Regions from separate parts of the Paenibacillus sp. GCM10027628 genome, predicted to be linked through region 2. Evidence: predicted binding sites of a transcription regulator. Region 2 holds the regulator's gene; the other holds the start of a gene.
The links. The regulator Rex, encoded in region 2, represses fermentation and respiration genes when NADH is low (regulators of the CRP and FNR family bind a similar motif). The targets are predictions, from matches to a motif close to TTGTGAAATATTTCACAA.
Positions count from the first base shown of each region.

Region 1 (8,766 bases), on a different contig from region 2:
GTAGGCCGCACCGACCTGGCGGGTGGCGACTCGAATACGCTGCTCGATTCGATTCAAGAGAAGCTGTTCGTTCTGGACGATGACGTGATCGTCTATCCCGGACACGGCGCCAAGACGACAATTGGCTTCGAAAGAGACAATAATCCATATGTGTGAAGAAAAGGGCTGTCCGATCTGCGGGCAATCCTTTTTGCGTCTGAAAAATGATATGCAGCATGGATGGACAAATGGTTATAGCTCGTTCGCCCATGACAGCTAACCATTTTTGGGTGATCTGGGTGTTTACCGTGTTCGAGGTAGGTGCTCTCCCATAGACTGATGTTGTAAGTAATTCACCTAAACCTAATGATAACTACAACATTAGCTTCTAAATTGAGGAGGTGCTTTTCTCATGGAACATGTAAAACCAGGCTATGTAGCACCGGTATATCCGGCACAGCCGATGCCGATGCCGATGCCGGCGCCAATGCCGATGCCAGCCCCGATGCCTGCACCAATGCCGATCGCGCAAGCTCCGATTTACAAACCCGTGCATAATGACATTCATCTGCATGCATCTTACCAACAAACGTCCGTTGTATTCCCTAAACCGGTTGCTCATGTAGCAGCAGCCCCTGTAGCAGCAGCCCCTTATAGCTCGGCTGGAAGTATTCTTGTTCTTTTCATCCTGCTGGTTATTATTACAAGAGGCTTTATTTCACACCACAAATGCTAGGATAGAACTTCGCTTGTATCCCTGCACTCCGATCAAGGAGATGTGGGGATTTTTTTATGGCCAGACACGAAATCTCCAAATTCCGCTGCTTGGTGTGTGATGATCCTCACAGTAGGCTCCCCATATCCTTGTTACACTTGTTAGGCAGTAGAACATGCGAAAATGGAGGGGTGTAGGATGAAGAAGCAAATTGTGAGTTTGGCTATGTTGGTTGTTATGTCGCTGGTATTTGCAGCATGCGGCAATGATGCGGGTACGTCCTCAAAAACAGCCGCCGGGGAGACCAAAGAGATCACCATTCATGCGAAAAATTTTGAATTCGATCAAAAGGAAATACGTGTGAATAAAGGGGATACGGTCAAACTAACCCTGGAAAATACGCAAGGGAGCCATTCGGTTAAAATTGACGGGTACAACAAAGAAATTCAGGCAGGCAAAACGGTCACCTTCACAGCGGATAAAACCGGCGAGTTTAAGTTTATTTGCAATGTATTCTGCGGCCAGGGCCACGGCGAAATGACAGGCAAACTGATCGTACAATAAGTTTACGTTTCAGTCAGTGACAGAACATCTGTCACTGATTTTTTTGTGTCAGTTTAGCGGTTAAAATAAAGCGCGAGTTAGAGCTGTGAAGCATTTGAAGGGGAAATGTACCCGGAATAAGGCGTTGCAGACAGGTGGGGATGCTGCCGGCGTGTCTCGAACGATATTTTTCATCTTTACAGACGAGAAGATGGCGGATTGACGAAGACAAGTTCGTTCCCAAACGTACGGCTTTAGACAAAGATCCAGCCGCAGCCTCAGGTTTTTCTCATGAATTTGCCCATGGCTATGATCAATATCACAGCGCGAGCAATTCTGGAATGATGTAATGGAAGCATCCACTTATGGAATGTGGGTACGACATCAAATGTAGAAGCGAAGGTGTGATACTAATGAAATTGGGCGTAGTTGGAAAAATTGTATTTGGCATTATCAGCGTATCCATGGTGACCTATGGCTGTAGTGCTTTCTTTATTTTTTATTTGAAAGATCGGATTGCTCCTGGTGTTTCGGATTGGATATACCTCTCTATTGTTCTATCGCTTGGTATTTTTTGGACTGGCTTATTAGGATGGTTCGGCGCATCGTGGTTCATAAAACCGTTAGTCCGGTTGACTAACGCGGCGAATGAAGCGGCAACAGGCAACTTGCAAGTGCAGATTCCAATGTACCGCTCCAATGACGAAATTCGCTTACTCAGTCAGTCATTTGAAAAAATGATTACAAATCTGCGGCAGATGATTATCGATATTTCTGACAATGTTTCATTTACGGATAACCATGCCGGGGCTTTAAGCGGCGGTATGCTTCAAGCATCCAAGCAGATCGAATTCATTGCGGGTGCTGCGGAAGTGATATCCGGCGGCGCCACGGAACAAGCCATTTCAGCACAAGGGACTTTACAAGCTGTTGTACAGATTAAACAAGCCGCTAGTGAAATCGGGAGACAAGCGGGAGAGTCACAGCAAGTTTCCAAAGAGATGCTGCAAACGATTGAGGAAAGCGAAAATATCGTGCGTTCGCTCGTGCAAGGGATGCTGAACTTGGCCGTATCGAATCGGGAGTCCCTCGAGGTTGCCACACAGCTGCGTGATAATGCGAAGGAAATCCGGAGTATTTCCCAGGTTGTCGGAGATATCGCAGAACAGACCCATCTGCTTGCATTAAATGCTTCGATTGAGGCGGCAAGAGCGGGCGAACATGGCTCCGGATTTATGGTGGTAGCGGGGGAGATTCGCAAATTGGCCGAACAAAGCTCGATAGCTGTGAAGGATATTGCTCAGTTAATCAACCGGATTGATACGGATATAACCGGAGTTGTCTCCAAAATTACCGCGCAAGAGCAGCTTGCAAGCCGCGAAGTCGTGCATGGAGAGGAAGGGAAAACTGCACTCGACCGGATCAACGGCGCCGTATTGGAAACTGCAAAAGCCGTTGAAACCATTGCCGGCAGCATAACTGATCAGATCCGGCAGATTGAGGGCGCTTTGGTTAAGACGAACAAAGTGGCGGAGATTGCCAATCATATTTCTTTGGAAACGAAACAGGTTGCATCTTCCGTTCAAGAACAAATGGCTGTTATGGAAGAACTATCTTCGTCGTCGGAAATGTTGAAAAGTCAGGCCAATCTGCTGAATTCCAAAATAAACGTGTTTCATCTCTAGTTGATTATTTAAGAGGGACAACAGGTCTGTTATTCCTCTTTTCCCATTTCACCATAAATACTCTTCTTGAAGGCCTGCTTGCTGCAGAAAATTCATACATTCATTTTTTTCTCTAGCAATATCGTCTGCAGGAAGGTCACCTGTCTTTTCAACAAAGGCAGCCCCGAACTCGTCGTAAAAATCATCACGTAACATGTTGAGGATTTCATCTTTTAGTTCTTGCATCATAACCAACTCCTTGTTGTTTTTGTGATTTTACTATACTGCTAACTAATGCCATTGTATGTGATTTATTTCACAATCAAAAAATCAATTTACACTTTGCGTAGGAATAGACAGTTATACCTTTTCTTGCTCCATCCTCTACCGGCGGATAGATGTGCTTTTTTTCATGATGAACCTGTTCAAGAAAGTAAGTTTTGGTTCAATCAGAGGCCTGCATACTTTCCTGACCCACGATTGAGACAATAAACAGGTAAGGGCTACAGCAAACAATAGTACAATAGCCGAGTGCCACCCTTTATTCACATGTGCAAATAGACCGACCGCTATGGCCCCTTTGATGATAAATCCTTGCAGGAGAAACACGTATACCGTATATTTTCCCCAGTCGGTCAGCTTGGAGGATACCGCAGGGACTAAGCTTAAGAAGCAAAGGGATGCGATAGCTTCAAGCACGTAAATACCAATGCGATATAAGCCCGCATACCAACCGGAGGTGCCTAGTTCCAAGAACGTATAGCTACTGTAGAGCCATTTGGGATTTATAGGAATGATGTATAGAAAGACAGCCACGACAGCAGTCAGTACGATACTAATCCCTTTAAACAATTGCATAAATGTTCGCTGATGGATATCAAAGCGGAAATAATAACCTGCCAGAAAAAAAGGGAAAAACACAAACGTTCTTGAGAAGCTGAGCCAAGCTCCTGTAAACGGCAAGTATCCAATGATTATCCCGATCAAAATGGAAACCAGAAATGGGCGTCTCAATGAAGCAAATAAAGGGAGCAGTAGTTTCCAACACAGGTGACTTAGCAGAAACCATACCAAGGAATAAGGAATGAAAAACGAGTGGCGTGTGCCAGGTACGTGGAAAAATAGTGCGTCCATAAGCGAATATAAGCTTTGAAAGATGAAGTACTGGTATACAATTTCTGTCAAGCTCTCAAAACCTTGCCGATTAAAGCGGAAATGTTTCGAAAAATATCCCATTACCAAGGCGAACATGGGGATATGAAACGTATAGATCCAGAGGTAAAAAGTATGAAAAGTCTCGCTTTGATCGATTAGCGGTTCTATACTATTGGCTACGACAACAAGTAAAATTAATAGAAATTTGGCATTAAGCATAAAGGTGGTTGCTGGATCCTGATGCTGTTTTTCCATAAGTGACGCCCCCTGAGTCGCTTTTGATGATTAATTTCAACATTATGGTATAGCGCAGTTGGGGGCGGTCGCTATGATAAAAATCACGGCTGATGGATTCAAGGTTGTGATTATTTTCACAGCTCTTCCAAAAGGAAAGGAATACAATGAGTGTAACGAAACCTAAGGAGGTCGTCAGGCATGGTTATCGATTTTGGTCTGCCGCATGATCCGGAACAAGTCCTTAGCATGAAAAAGGCGATACAGCGGCTTAAGGATGAACATAAAGCTTTGAGAGTGGAGCTGGAAGTTGTTCAGGCTAAAGGGAAGGAAATGATTGCATGCTTGCACTCAGCCGAATCGGCACGATTGCTCGAAGAAATACGGGAGCACATGACCGTGTTCGTCAAACATCTGGAAGACCACGAGAACTGGGAAGAGCAAGAGTTGTTTCCGCTATTCTATAACTTCTTGAGCAAGAACATGGACAGCGCCATATTCATCTCTAGATGGGTTCTGGAGGAGGATCACAAGCAAGCGGAACGATTTGTTCGGGCATTCCTGGAAGCATCGGAGGGAAGGTCGATGATAGAAATCACTTCGCTTTTTCAAATATCTTGCTCCGTTTTAGCCGAGCATTTGACTTCCGAAGAGGATATGTTTTTCCCGGTTGTCGAGCAGATCTTGAATCATGGAACGATCTATCAATGATATCCAAAACGAAGGAAGGTGCTTATTATGTTTTGTTCGAAAGTACTGGTGGCTTTTGATGGTTCTGAACTATCTGAAAAGGCATTGGGCAGAGCTGCGCTCATAGCAAAGAGGGATCCGCAAATTGCAGTTAAGGTTCTTGTTGTTAGACCGCAGATGCAGGGCGACAGTATGTATGCGTTGATCGATGAAAGCCTTTTTGATTCGGACGCAGTGTATTGGGACGAAATTGTGAATAAGGTGGAACACAGCTTGAGTCAGTTCAAGAATTCTCATTCTGTAACCTTGATTCAGGGATCACCTCAGACCGAAATCTTGCGATTCGCCGAGAAGCAAAAATGTGATTTGATCCTTATGGGAAGCAGAGGTTTAACGGGGATCAAAGAACTGCTGCTGGGAAGTGTCAGTCATTATGTTGTCCAGCATGCGAAGATTCCTGTTCTCATCGAGAAATAGAACGGTTAAAGGATACGCTTCTCTCCCTTTTATGGAGGGAAACCGTGTCCTTTTTTTAGTATGACATTGTGGATATTTTCACAAAAATGAGGAGGCGAGAACGATGGGGTTCGCGAAACCGGAGGCGATTTGGGAACGTTCCGTGGAAGCCGGGGAGAAAAAGACAAAGTTGGCATTTAGGAACCAAGTGACGCTAGGATTTTTAGGGGGAGCCTACATCTCCTTAGGCTTTTTGTTATATATCCGGGTAAGCGCCTCTGTGCCGGCTGCCTGGAGCGATGCAGGAGGATGGATTGGGGCAGCGTTTTTCCCGATTGGTTTGATTTTGACATTGGTCGCCGGCGGAGAACTGCTGACTGGCAATATGATGGCCGTACCGGCAGCTTATCTTGCGGGAAGAATTCGCTTGCGTCAAGTTGTAAAGAATTGGATGGTCATTACTGTAAGTAATTTCATAGGAGCCCTATTTGTTGCCTATGCGTTTGGGCATTTGATAGGATTAACGGAACATGGTATATATTTGGAGAAAATCATCAAGATTGTGCATGCCAAGACAGATGAATCGTTCCTTACGGCATTGCTTTCCGGGATCGGCTGTAATTGGCTCGTTGCTCTTGCTGTTTGGTTATCTTATGGGGCGGAGGATGGAGCAGGGAAGATATGGGGAATCTGGTTTCCGACCATGGCGTTCGTGGCCATCGGATTTCAACACGTTGTGGCTAATATGTTCGTCATACCAGCAGCCATATTTGCCGGCCAATCTAGTTGGGAAGCGTACCTGCATAATTTCATCCCGGTTTTTATTGGTAATGGGATTGGAGGCGCGGTCTTTGTTGCGGGGCTGTATCGGAGAAGCTTAGAAATTCCGGTGAAAGAGGAAAAGAGGGTTCTCTCAACTCGCTCTACTCAAATTAAGCATTGATTGACACTTCTTGAGCAAATGGAGGGCAAGCGAAAGCCAACCGAACCGGGGCTCTAAGCTTGCTTTCGGTTTTCTTTTTTTGAAATACAAAAAAAGCTGCCCCTAAGGTCAGTTGATGGCCTTTTGAGACAGCATCTTTGAATTGAACAACCGTTAGATATGAGCCGGTTTGGTGTTGCCAGTGCCGGTTTTGTTGTGTTTGGTACCTTCTTTCTTGCGGGTGATTATTTTACGAAGCAGGGGAAGAAGGTAATAGTCGACGCCGAATTTGCCCGTATTGGCTCCCCCAATGAACAAGATAGCGCCAATCAGTATAAACCAAGGATTCGTGCTAACGGTTCCGGCGAACATGAACATGAAGTTCATCAAGAGTCCGAAGAATGCAGCAGCGGCCGTCAAGGCTCCCAGGATCAGCCCGAGACCAACCAAGAATTCGCCAAGAGGGATCATGAAGTTAATGAACTTGACGTTCGGTAATGCGAAGTTTTGGACAAAAGCGGTGAATGTCGGATAAATGAGTTCGTTCGTCGCTTTGTCGATAACCGGCTTGGTAACGGCATTATTTAAGAAACCGCCGGCATCGAATCCCTTCGTTAATTTATCCCATCCGTGGGTGAGCCATTCGAAGCCGAGATAAAGTCGAACCAATAAAAGGACAGCAGCAGCATATTTATTCTCTCTAAGCCATTTAACTAACATAACAATCATCTCCTATTAATAAAATGTGAAAAAAATCACAAACAATTGTTGAAAAATCCAGCATCGTCTATTTTAAATCCAAGCGAGATCGTTTCATGTCACATCTCCCTTTCCTTCATTTGTCTTTCTCTTGACACCTTTAGATTATCATGTTTTGATTTTTGGCCGATGTGATGAAAATCACAGCGCAACAAATCATCACTGAATATCACAATCTGCAAACGTCTTTAGGGCAGCTTTCACAATGGCAAATATCGCGTAAATATTCGAGATTCATCACGATGAGATTCCCGTTGTCAAATTTAATGGCGTTTGTTTTCCGCAACTCGCTGAGCATTCGATTTACGCTTTCTCTCGTCGCGCCGATCATATCGGCAAGTTCCGTATTGGTCAGCTTTTTCGTAATGACGGTTTGCCCTTCCTGCTGGATACCATAGGAATTCGTAAGCCGAATAATCAACGAGCATAGTGCGCCATGTTTGCCAAACATCATAAGGTCCCGAAATTTCGTCTGTGTCATGCGGTGGACAAGCCCCATCCATTTCATGAATTCAACGGCTAAATCGCCGTGCTGCCAAAGCAATACTTCCAGATCCTTCTGAAGAATGACCCCGACCATACTTTCCTCGATGACTTCTGCATTGAATACTTGCAACGATTGGCGGAAAGGGTCAACCTGACCGAACATATCACCCTCCTGATACATGTATAAAATAAATTGCCGGCCTTCATCCGATGATTTGGTAATTTTGATGCGTCCGCTTTTTATGAAGATCAGCTTATCGGCAGGGTCTCCCTCCCAGAATAAATGCGCTCCGGCAGCGACCTTCATTTTATACATGATTTGCTGCAGTTTAGATAAGCTTTCTGCAGAGAAGCACTCTGTATTTCGAACGCCGACCTCTTGATTTATGGTTTGTTTGTTCTCCATGCCTTTATCCGCTCCCAACAACATGATGAAGTAAGTTCATTAAGTATAATTGTTCTTTTGTAATTGCGATGTGATCTATGTCACAGGCCGCTTTTGGGGGTGTGACATTTTTCACTTACATCCCCCTTTCGTTTTACTAAAGTAAGAACTATATAAAACTTGATAAAGGGGAGTGATGGTGATGCTTACGGGAGTCATTTTGGCCGGTGGAGCAAACCGTCGAATGAAAGGGGAACTGAAAGCTTTGCTTCCGTTTGACGGACAGCCTCTCATTGTCCGGCAAGTGGATCGGATGAGGAAATTGTGCGATGAGATGATCGTCGTAACCAACGATCCGATGCCATATCTGCCCATTCTGGACCGTTCCGTGCGGATTATAACTGATTTTTTCGCTGGCCACGGACCGCTCGGGGGCATGCATGCGGCATTGTCGTTAGCCAAACATACCTCCGTATGGGTTGTTGGTTGTGATATGCCGTTCATTTCGAGTCAAGCAGCAGAGCTTTTGTGGAACAGAAAGCGGGATGGTTTTGAAGCAGTAGTTCCGCTTGTGGCGGGTGGATTGTTCCCCTTGCATGGCATTTATGACCGATCATGCAAAACTAAAATTCTTCCTTTGCTCGATAGAGGTGAAACGAAAGTATCCGCTTTACTCGGACATATTTTCTGGAGCGAATTAGGAGATGAATATTTACAAGAGAATGGAGTCAATCTGAATTTCATCTCCAGCATTAAAACAATGAATGACTATGAAGCT
Region 1 is NZ_JBHTHA010000048.1:53,900-62,665, reverse strand. It holds gene ACFQZT_RS29470 (MBL fold metallo-hydrolase) at 1-156, shown strand, start outside; gene ACFQZT_RS29465 (hypothetical protein) at 392-715, shown strand; gene ACFQZT_RS29460 (cupredoxin domain-containing protein) at 893-1,258, shown strand; gene ACFQZT_RS29455 (methyl-accepting chemotaxis protein) at 1,651-2,922, shown strand; gene ACFQZT_RS29450 (hypothetical protein) at 2,971-3,150, opposite strand; gene ACFQZT_RS29445 (acyltransferase family protein) at 3,286-4,311, opposite strand; gene ACFQZT_RS29440 (hemerythrin domain-containing protein) at 4,492-5,001, shown strand; gene ACFQZT_RS29435 (universal stress protein) at 5,029-5,457, shown strand; gene ACFQZT_RS29430 (formate/nitrite transporter family protein) at 5,561-6,379, shown strand; gene ACFQZT_RS29425 (DoxX family protein) at 6,533-7,078, opposite strand; gene ACFQZT_RS29420 (Crp/Fnr family transcriptional regulator) at 7,287-8,009, opposite strand; gene mobA (molybdenum cofactor guanylyltransferase) at 8,191-8,766, shown strand, end outside.
Region 1: a site for Rex is predicted at 5,524-5,541, ahead of ACFQZT_RS29430 (formate/nitrite transporter family protein). Genes of this name have one in related genera too.

Region 2 (8,766 bases):
TATCTGAATGTTTCACACACAGATTCTTTTATGAAAGAATTCTCGGCAGTTATCGTTGACTCCTGTCAACATATGCTGGATGCTTTTAAACTGCTGGCCAAAAAGAAATATATGCAAATTCCTGAGCATACGGTTGCCATTAATAGCCTTGAAAATGATGGAGACCGATTAATGCGTGAAGGTATTCGCCAAATATTCATCGCACGTAAAGATCCATACGAAGATTTCAAACTGAAAGAAATCTATGAACGTTTGGAAGAGACAACAGACGCATGCGAAGATGTAGCCAACATTTTAGATAGCGTAGTTCTTCGTTATTCCTAAGAACGGCTATTGCTTATGTTTACGAAGTCCGTTTTCCATCAGGAAAACTTTGCCAACGTTACGAAGATAGTTTTCCTTAAGGAAAACTCTTAGGAGGAAATCATGTTAACCTATCTGATCGTCATCGTGGCACTTGCGCTGCTGTTTGACTTCATCAACGGATTTCACGATACGGCCAATGCAATTGCTACATCCATATCAACAAGAGCTTTAAGTCCTAAAATAGCGGTCATCATGGCTGCAACACTAAACTTTGTCGGTGCAGTCGTATCGTCGGAAGTCGCCAAAACCGTTGGCGGCAGCGTCGCAAACCCTGCCAAAATCAATCATGGCGTAGAAATCGTTATTGCAGCTTTACTTGCTGCCATCATTTGGAATTTGTTAACCTGGTACTTTGGAATTCCATCCTCCTCCTCTCATACACTGCTTGGATCGCTTGCAGGCGCTGTTATTGCCGGAGCTGGGTTTCATGCCGTTAACTGGTCCGGTTTTACTCAAATTATCATTATCTTGATTTTGTCGCCGATTATTGCATTTGTTCTGGGTTATCTCATCATGGTGCTTATTAAATACATCATTTTATGGTCCGGCAATACATCAAGATCCAAACTAAATCGAATGTTCCGTACGCTTCAGATCTTGTCCGCAGGATTATTATCCTATTCTCACGGTGGTAACGATGCACAAAAAGCTATGGGTATTATCGTTTTTGGACTCGTGGCGGCCGGATACCAAACGGATTTGAACGTACCTATGTGGGTTAAGATTTCAGCAGCCCTGGCCATGGGCCTAGGAACTTCAATTGGCGGATGGCGAATTATTAAAACCATTTCCGGCAAAATTGTTAAGATCGAACCCATCAACGGTTTCGCGGCTGATCTGACCTCTTCTTTGGTCATTCAGTTCTCAACTCACATTGGCAAACCATTATCGACTACTCATGTTATCTCTTCAGCCATCATAGGAACAGGCAGTGTCATGCGTTTCCATGAAGTTCAATGGGCAACTGTAGGACGCATGGTGATTACCTGGGTGATAACGATTCCGATTAGTATCGCATTGGCATTCTCGATTTACTTTGTGCTCTTTAGATTGATTTTCTGATGGAAAGACTCATGAAAATGCTTAAAAGGTGCAGGCTCGAATATGTTCGAGTTGCACCTTTTTTATATCATTTTACGCTGGGAAACAAGTTCCCCTCGAGAGAGTGAGAAAGTCTCAATTAAAAATACTCCTTTTGGCTCGCTCTTCCGTAGATTCGAATGCACATCATGCAACCATCGGCCACATTCAAAAAAATGAGGGGGTAACCTTCGGTTCACCCGCTTGACAAAGAACGAAGGTCGTTATTAGTATACAAGTTTGACGCTAAATTTCGGAGAAATAGCCATTTCGGGGCTCGAAAGAACAAAGGTCCATAAATAACGAACAATCTTCGCTAATTATGGACTTTTATTCGTTCGAAGCCTGATTGGTGGTCATTGACCCACCAAATGCGTCAAAATGTTCTCTATTTAGCGACCATAGTTCTTTCTAGGTGGAAGATACCCTCCCCTCCAACTTCTATAATGCTCAAAGAAGGCACCGATCCGCAGGATCAGTGCCTTCTTTTCTGCTTTTAATCCAAATAATACGCCAAACTTTGCAGCTCGGTAGTAAAATCGGCATGATGCACCCGTACTTCAGGCGGAACCTTAATGATAACAGGAGCAAAATTCAATATAGCTTCTATTCCGCATTCCACGAACTGATTCGCTACATTTTGAGCTTCTATCGCGGGTACAGTAATGATGCCGATCCGCACCCCAAGCTTAGCTAAGGTTTGCTTCATTTCCTGCATGGACTGCACGGTCAGGTTGTTAATCGTTTCCCCAGCCTTGCTAGGCATCGCGTCAAAAACCGCGACAATTTTCATATCATTCCGTAAATACGTATTATAATTGCACAATGCGCGACCCAAATTGCCAGCGCCGACGAGCGCGACCTGAATATGACGGTCCAGCTTCAGAATCTGGCGAATTTTTTCAATTAGGTAAGCCACATCATAACCGATGCCTTTCTTTCCGAATTCCCCGAAATAAGCTAAGTCTTTACGAATTTGCGCAGGATTCAAATCCAGCTTTTGACCCAGATCTTGCGACGATACGGTCATAATATTTTTCATCGCAAGTTCATTGAGAAAACGTAAGTAAATGGGCAATCTGCGCACGACCGCTTCTGATATTTTTTGCGTCTTCACTGCTGCACCTCCCCCATCCATTGCTCAATCCTCGGTAACATTTGCTCGGTGGTCATATGTTCAATCTTCGGTCCCGGCAGCGAATAGAGGAAATGCTTGCCATAGTACGTATCTATAACTCGGGTATCGTAGATGATGACAATCCCTTTATCGGACGCTCTGCGAACCAGCCTGCCAAAGCCTTGTTTAAAGCGGATAACGGCCTGAGGGACCGAGAATTTCATAAAAGGATTCTCATTGCGCTTCTTGATATTCTCGCACTTGGCTTCCACTAACGGATGATTAGGCGGTTGAAAAGGCAAACGGATAATCGCCAGGCAGCTAAGAGCGTCACCTGGAATGTCAACGCCTTCCCAGAACGAACTGGTGCCCAGGAGCACGCACATGTTGTTATCTTGGAACATTCTCGTCAACTTGCTGCGGTTACCGCTATCTACGCCCTGCCCTAGGACTGTGATGCCATGAGGCTTCAAAATGTCTTTCATGCCGGCATAAATCTGCTTTAACATACGATTGGATGTACACAAGATCAGCATACGGCCTTTCGTAACCATGGCTACATCGCTAAGAGATTGAATAAGTGCGTTAATGAAAACCGGGTCGCCTGATGCACCTTTGATCGTTGGAAAATCCCGGGGAATAACGACAAGCGCCTGTTCCCGATAATTAAAAGGTGAAGGCAGCTGAACGGTTTTCAACTTCCCTCTCTCTTCATCTTGAGGAATATGCAGACCGAGCTGGTCGGCAGAGTATTGAAAAGATTTATTTACCGATAAAGTGGCCGAAGTTAGGATGATACTGTCTTTCGTTTCAAAAAAATGCTGCTGTAAGAGTGAGCTTACGTCCGTAGGCACACATATAAGCTGCAACGACCTCGCCTTCGAGTATGTGCCGGCTTCCATCCAATAGACATAACCTTCATCTGCCATCTTCATGAAAAAGTGAAGCGCGTCGCGGTGGTTGTAAAGCTCCTTAACCGTTCCATTAAGATCAGTAACCAAGCCTTGGACTTCGAACACATCCTGCATATCCTTAATCTCACTTAGTATCTTGTCTAAGGATCGCAGCACCTCATTCGCATTCAGATAGATGTTATCCTCCATCATAAGAAGCTCGTTCCAGTTTGCCGGCAGCGTCTCAGGTTTCATGCGAAGCACATATTGCGAACTCTCCGATTGGGAAGGATCGCTTTTGGAAGAGAGTAGTTCGTATAGCGATTCGCTGAGCCTATCCCAGTCCTCTTTGATCTTGATGAGCTTCGGGAGCTGAGCATCAATCGACTCGCTCCATGCCGCGACGCGTTCCGGATGATCGTCATTTTTTTGCAACCGGAAACGAAGCATCGGCAGTTGGCCGCTGCGATTATCTTTGTAAAGCCATTGCATCGTGTTATAAAAAGCAGCTGCATGCAGTTCGATGCCAAGATGCTTGCTAGCCACTTCCTCGAAGTGGTGGGCCTCATCGATGACCAGATGCTTGTATGCAGGCAAAAGCCGATTTTCCGCCTTCATGTCCGTGAATAGCAGCGAGTGGTTCGTAATAACCACGTCAGCTGTATTTGCGTCGTTCCGGGCCCGGTGATAGAAGCACTTCTTGAACCAAGGACACATCCGATTCAAGCACGAATCCGTATCGCTTGCTACCGAATACCAAAATTGGGCCCCTTTATTGCCAAAATGCAGCTCTTCTTCGTCGCCATACTCCGTCTCACTTAACCAAACGACCATCTGCGCCGCAGTTATCGGGTCTTCCTTGCCGTGCTCGTAATCTCGCGTTGTCAACTTGTTCTCGAACTTGCGCAAACAAAGATAATGGCTTCTTCCTTTAAGAACGGCTGCTTTAAAGTCCACTGGGAAAATCTCTTTCAACAAAGGAATGTCTCGCTCGCGGAGCTGCTCTTGAAGATTGATCGTATGCGTGGAGACAATTACTTTCTTATCGTGCTTGATCCCGTAGTACAAGGAGGGAATTAAATAGCCAAGCGATTTGCCGGTGCCTGTACCCGCTTCAATCATAAGATGCTGATCCATCCGCAAGGATTGCTCCACCTCTCGGATCATTTGCTCTTGAGATTCCCGTTCCTCGAACACCTCGAATTTTTGCCGGAGCGCGTCTTTCAACCCTTGGTGAAACTCGGTAAAGGAAGCGCCTAGCAGTTGTCCGACATCCTCACCTTTACGCAGATCCTCTTCTTCGCCCCAATCGTTTACATTCAGCGTAAATTGCCGGAAATATCGATGAACATCGACGTCCACACTCGTCTCCGACTCTTTAAATAAACGAATTTCATCGATAAACCAACCTAAATCGCTAGCGCCGCTTTCAAAAATATGGTTTAAGCGCTGCACCGTCAGAAGCGGTAATCCCAGCAGCCTTTCCATACAAATAATCCAAATCAATGCCGTAACTTCCGCATCGCTGTCCGCTTGATGAGGGCGCTCATGGTCCAAACCAAATAAACCGGCCACCATACTCAATTGCAGACTGGAAATGGATGGAAACAAAATGCGAAGCATATCCATTGTATCCAGTACACGGCCTGAAAATGGCGGGTAACCGGTCTTGGTCAAACCACGTTGCAGGAAAGACAGATCGAACGGAACATGATGTCCTACTAGCACGCTATCGAATAATAGCGGAAACATATCCGACATGACTTGATCCAAAGAAGGCGCATCCTTCACCATGTCGTCCGTAATCCCTGTTAATGTTGTAATCGAAGAAGGTATACCGATCCCCGGGTTCACCAGAGAAGTATACCTGTCTACGATTTGAAATTGATCTATAATGACAAGCCCGACCTGGATGATTTCATCCGACTGTCCGCTTCCAGTTGTTTCAAAATCCAATACTGCAAATTTCATGACGTGAATTTCAATCCCTTCGTCCTGCGCTTCTCCTAGCATACCAAATCTGATCAGGAAAAGGGAATACCTTGTTCATTTCCTACGACTTCCAATTTACGATTCGTCCAAATTAATTAACGGTTCCATGCAGGAGGGGTCGGTATGATACGCTTTTTGAAAATATTCGAACGCCTTCTCCAAATTTTGATTTTGAACTTGAATACAGCCCATTGCATTGTAAGAGATGGCCTTCATCTTCATATTGTCGGTTAAGGGCAAGAGAAACTGAAAATGCCGGTATGCATCCCCGTATTCCCCTTTACGCAGATACCCCATGGCCAAATAAATGCGTGCCAACATGAAATCAGGCTGCAACCGGATCAGCGCTTCAAATTCTTGAATCGCCTGGTCATACATATTCAGTTTGTAATACCCTTGTCCCTTTGTAAACTCGTCCGTTTGCTTGCCGGACAAATCCAGTTCCATAAGTTCATTATGAAGAGTTTGGGTGCTGATCGGAACAGCCCCATAAAACTTTCCCAGCTTCTCCTCAAATAGCAGCCAAGCTTCAATGAATTCGTCGCTCATCGTTTTTAACACTTGCAATTGCTCATCAAGTTCCGCTTTTTTCTCCCCGGCACTATTCGGATATTCCTTTTGGATTTCTTCCAAAACTTCGTTCATTGTGGAAAATAAATGCTTAAACATTTGGCATCCCACCTTTACTTCGAAAGCTTATCCTCATTCTTTGTAAACAGTGTCCTTTTCATGCATGGGAGTTAGCGAAAGAGGGTTCAATGAAGTTGTTAAAGAACGGTAGAGTGCTCCTCTTCTTTGAGCAATTGAGCGACTTTGTTGTTCGCTCCCAAAATAGCTATGGTCGGTTGATGTTTCTTGGCCTCTTCGTCGGTCATCATCGCATAGGACATAATGATTACCGTATCTCCTGTTTGCACTAAACGCGCTGCGGCTCCGTTCAAGCAGATAACACCCGAGCCGCGCGGACCCGGGATAATATAGGTTTCAAGACGAGCGCCGTTGTTGTTATTGACGATCTGCACCTTTTCGTTCGGATACATATCCACCAAATCGATTAAATCTTCGTCAATTGTAATACTGCCTATATAGTTCAAATTTGCCTCTGTCACTGTGGCACGGTGAATTTTGGCTTTCATCATCGTACGAAACATAGCTGTCACTTCCCAACTGGTAGAATCAAATTATCAATGAGACGGGTGTTCCCGAATTTAACGGCCAAAGCAATAATAATGGAGGAAAGATCAGAAAGATAGCTGCTTTCAAAAGGTTCCAATGTTGGATATTCCAACACCTCTACATAGTCAATTTTGGCAAGAGGAGCTGTTGCAATATGCTCATTAACCAAACGATTCAGTTCGACTGCCGTAAAATTTGCATTGGCTTGCACATAATCTTTCGCTTTCTGCAGTGCTTGTGACAGTACCAGAGCCTGCTTACGCTCTTCGTCGCTTAAGTACACATTTCTGGAGCTCATGGCCAGACCATCAGACTCACGAAGTGTGGGACAAGGTATAATCTCCACTGGCATATTGAGGTCATTCACCATTTGCTGAATAACAGCGACCTGCTGCGCATCCTTTAACCCGAAGAATGCCTGATCCGGCTGTACAATGTTGAATAACTTACTCACGACCGTTGCTACTCCATCAAAATGACCTGGCCGCGATGCGCCGCATAATCTGGATGTAAGCCCCGTCACACTTACATTTGTCCGCATCGGTCCCGGATACATCTCTTTGACATCCGGCATAAAGACGATATCGACTCCCGCGGCTTCCGCCACCTGCAAATCACGCTCCGCATTCCGCGGATAACGCTCAAAATCTTCATTTGGTCCGAATTGCAGCGGATTAACGAAAATGCTTAACACGACAAGCCCGCTTTGTTCGCGCGCTTTGCGAATTAGACTGGCATGCCCTTCATGTAAAAATCCCATCGTCGGTACAAACCCGACGGACTGGTCGTTTTTACGTCGATATGAGCGAATTCGGGCACGCAAATCGGCGATTGACTGTATCACTTCCATCGTTTGAACAGCTTTCATAGCGGCCATTACTCCTTATCCCCGTACAAATATTGAACGACGTCATTATCCATATGAAATGTATTTTCCGGCGCAGGGAAAGCACGCGATTTTACTTCCTGCACATATTCACGAATGCCTTCACGAATAGTTTCCCCAATATTCGCGTATGTTTTTACAAACTTTCTGGGAGCGCTGGCGCTTCCATACTGGAGAAGGTCATGAAAGACAAGTACCTGTCCATCGCAGTGAACCCCAGAGCCGATCCCAATCGTTGGAATCGATAATTCCTTCGTAATCCACGTCGCTAGCTCTTCGGTTACCAGCTCCAGAACAACCATGCAAGCTCCAGCTTGCTCAATGGCTTTCGCATCGCTCATCAGTTTCTCCGCTTGCTCAGAGCTCCGGCCTTGAACGCGGAACCCGCCGATCTGATGCACCGACTGAGGGGTAAGTCCAAGATGTCCTACCACAGGTACACCTGCTTTGGCAATCGCTTCCACAGTTGGCGCAATTTCGACTCCGCCTTCGAGCTTGACCGCTTTCGCCCCACCTTCCTGCATTAGACGAGCAACGCCTTTTAACGTCACGTCCAAGCTGCTGTGATAGGTCAAGAACGGCATATCGGCAACAACAAAAGTGTTGCTCGCCCCTCTCACTGCCGCGCGGGTATGATACACCATATCATCGAGTGTTACAGGAAGCGTTGAATCGTAACCCAATACGACATTACCGAGGGAATCTCCAACAAGAATCACATCGACACCCGCTTCTTCCGAGAGCTTAGCCGACGGATAATCGTAGGCCGTTACCATCGTAATCGGGACACCATCCTGTTTCATCTTTCTCATCCTAGCGGTTGTTAACGGTTTGCGTTGTTCCATGCGTATCCCAGCTTTCCTATAAAATGAAAAAACCTTTTAGCTAGGAGCTAAAAGGAGCGCATGCAGAAAGAATCCAATGATCCTTCTGTCTCGGTCCCTTAAGGCTCAGAGCAGAATCCAGCATCTTGTTTCAAGTAGTATTCCATTGTTGCCTTGACATGAGTCTTGAGTGCAATTCCCTAAGGATACCGCCTCATGGCTCTAGTATACCAAATGTTGCTTATTTATGGTACCCCTTACTTCAGCTCGATGTCGCCCGAATATATCTTTACCTTGTCCCCTGTTTCAGTGATTACCGTTAAAGCCCCTGAGTCATCGAGTGATTCCGCCATGCCTTCAACAAAGCCGGAGGGTGAATGTGTGCGTATCGGCCGATTGAGGGTTACGCTTAGCGCTTCCCAGAGAAGCCGA
Region 2 is NZ_JBHTHA010000011.1:69,066-77,831, forward strand. It holds gene ACFQZT_RS11835 (DUF47 domain-containing protein) at 1-324, shown strand, start outside; gene ACFQZT_RS11840 (inorganic phosphate transporter) at 427-1,428, shown strand; gene ACFQZT_RS11845 (redox-sensing transcriptional repressor Rex) at 1,943-2,563, opposite strand; gene dinG (ATP-dependent DNA helicase DinG) at 2,560-5,427, opposite strand; gene ACFQZT_RS11855 (tetratricopeptide repeat protein) at 5,524-6,117, opposite strand; gene panD (aspartate 1-decarboxylase) at 6,216-6,599, opposite strand; gene panC (pantoate--beta-alanine ligase) at 6,605-7,474, opposite strand; gene panB (3-methyl-2-oxobutanoate hydroxymethyltransferase) at 7,501-8,355, opposite strand; gene ACFQZT_RS11875 (biotin--[acetyl-CoA-carboxylase] ligase) at 8,592-8,766, opposite strand, start outside.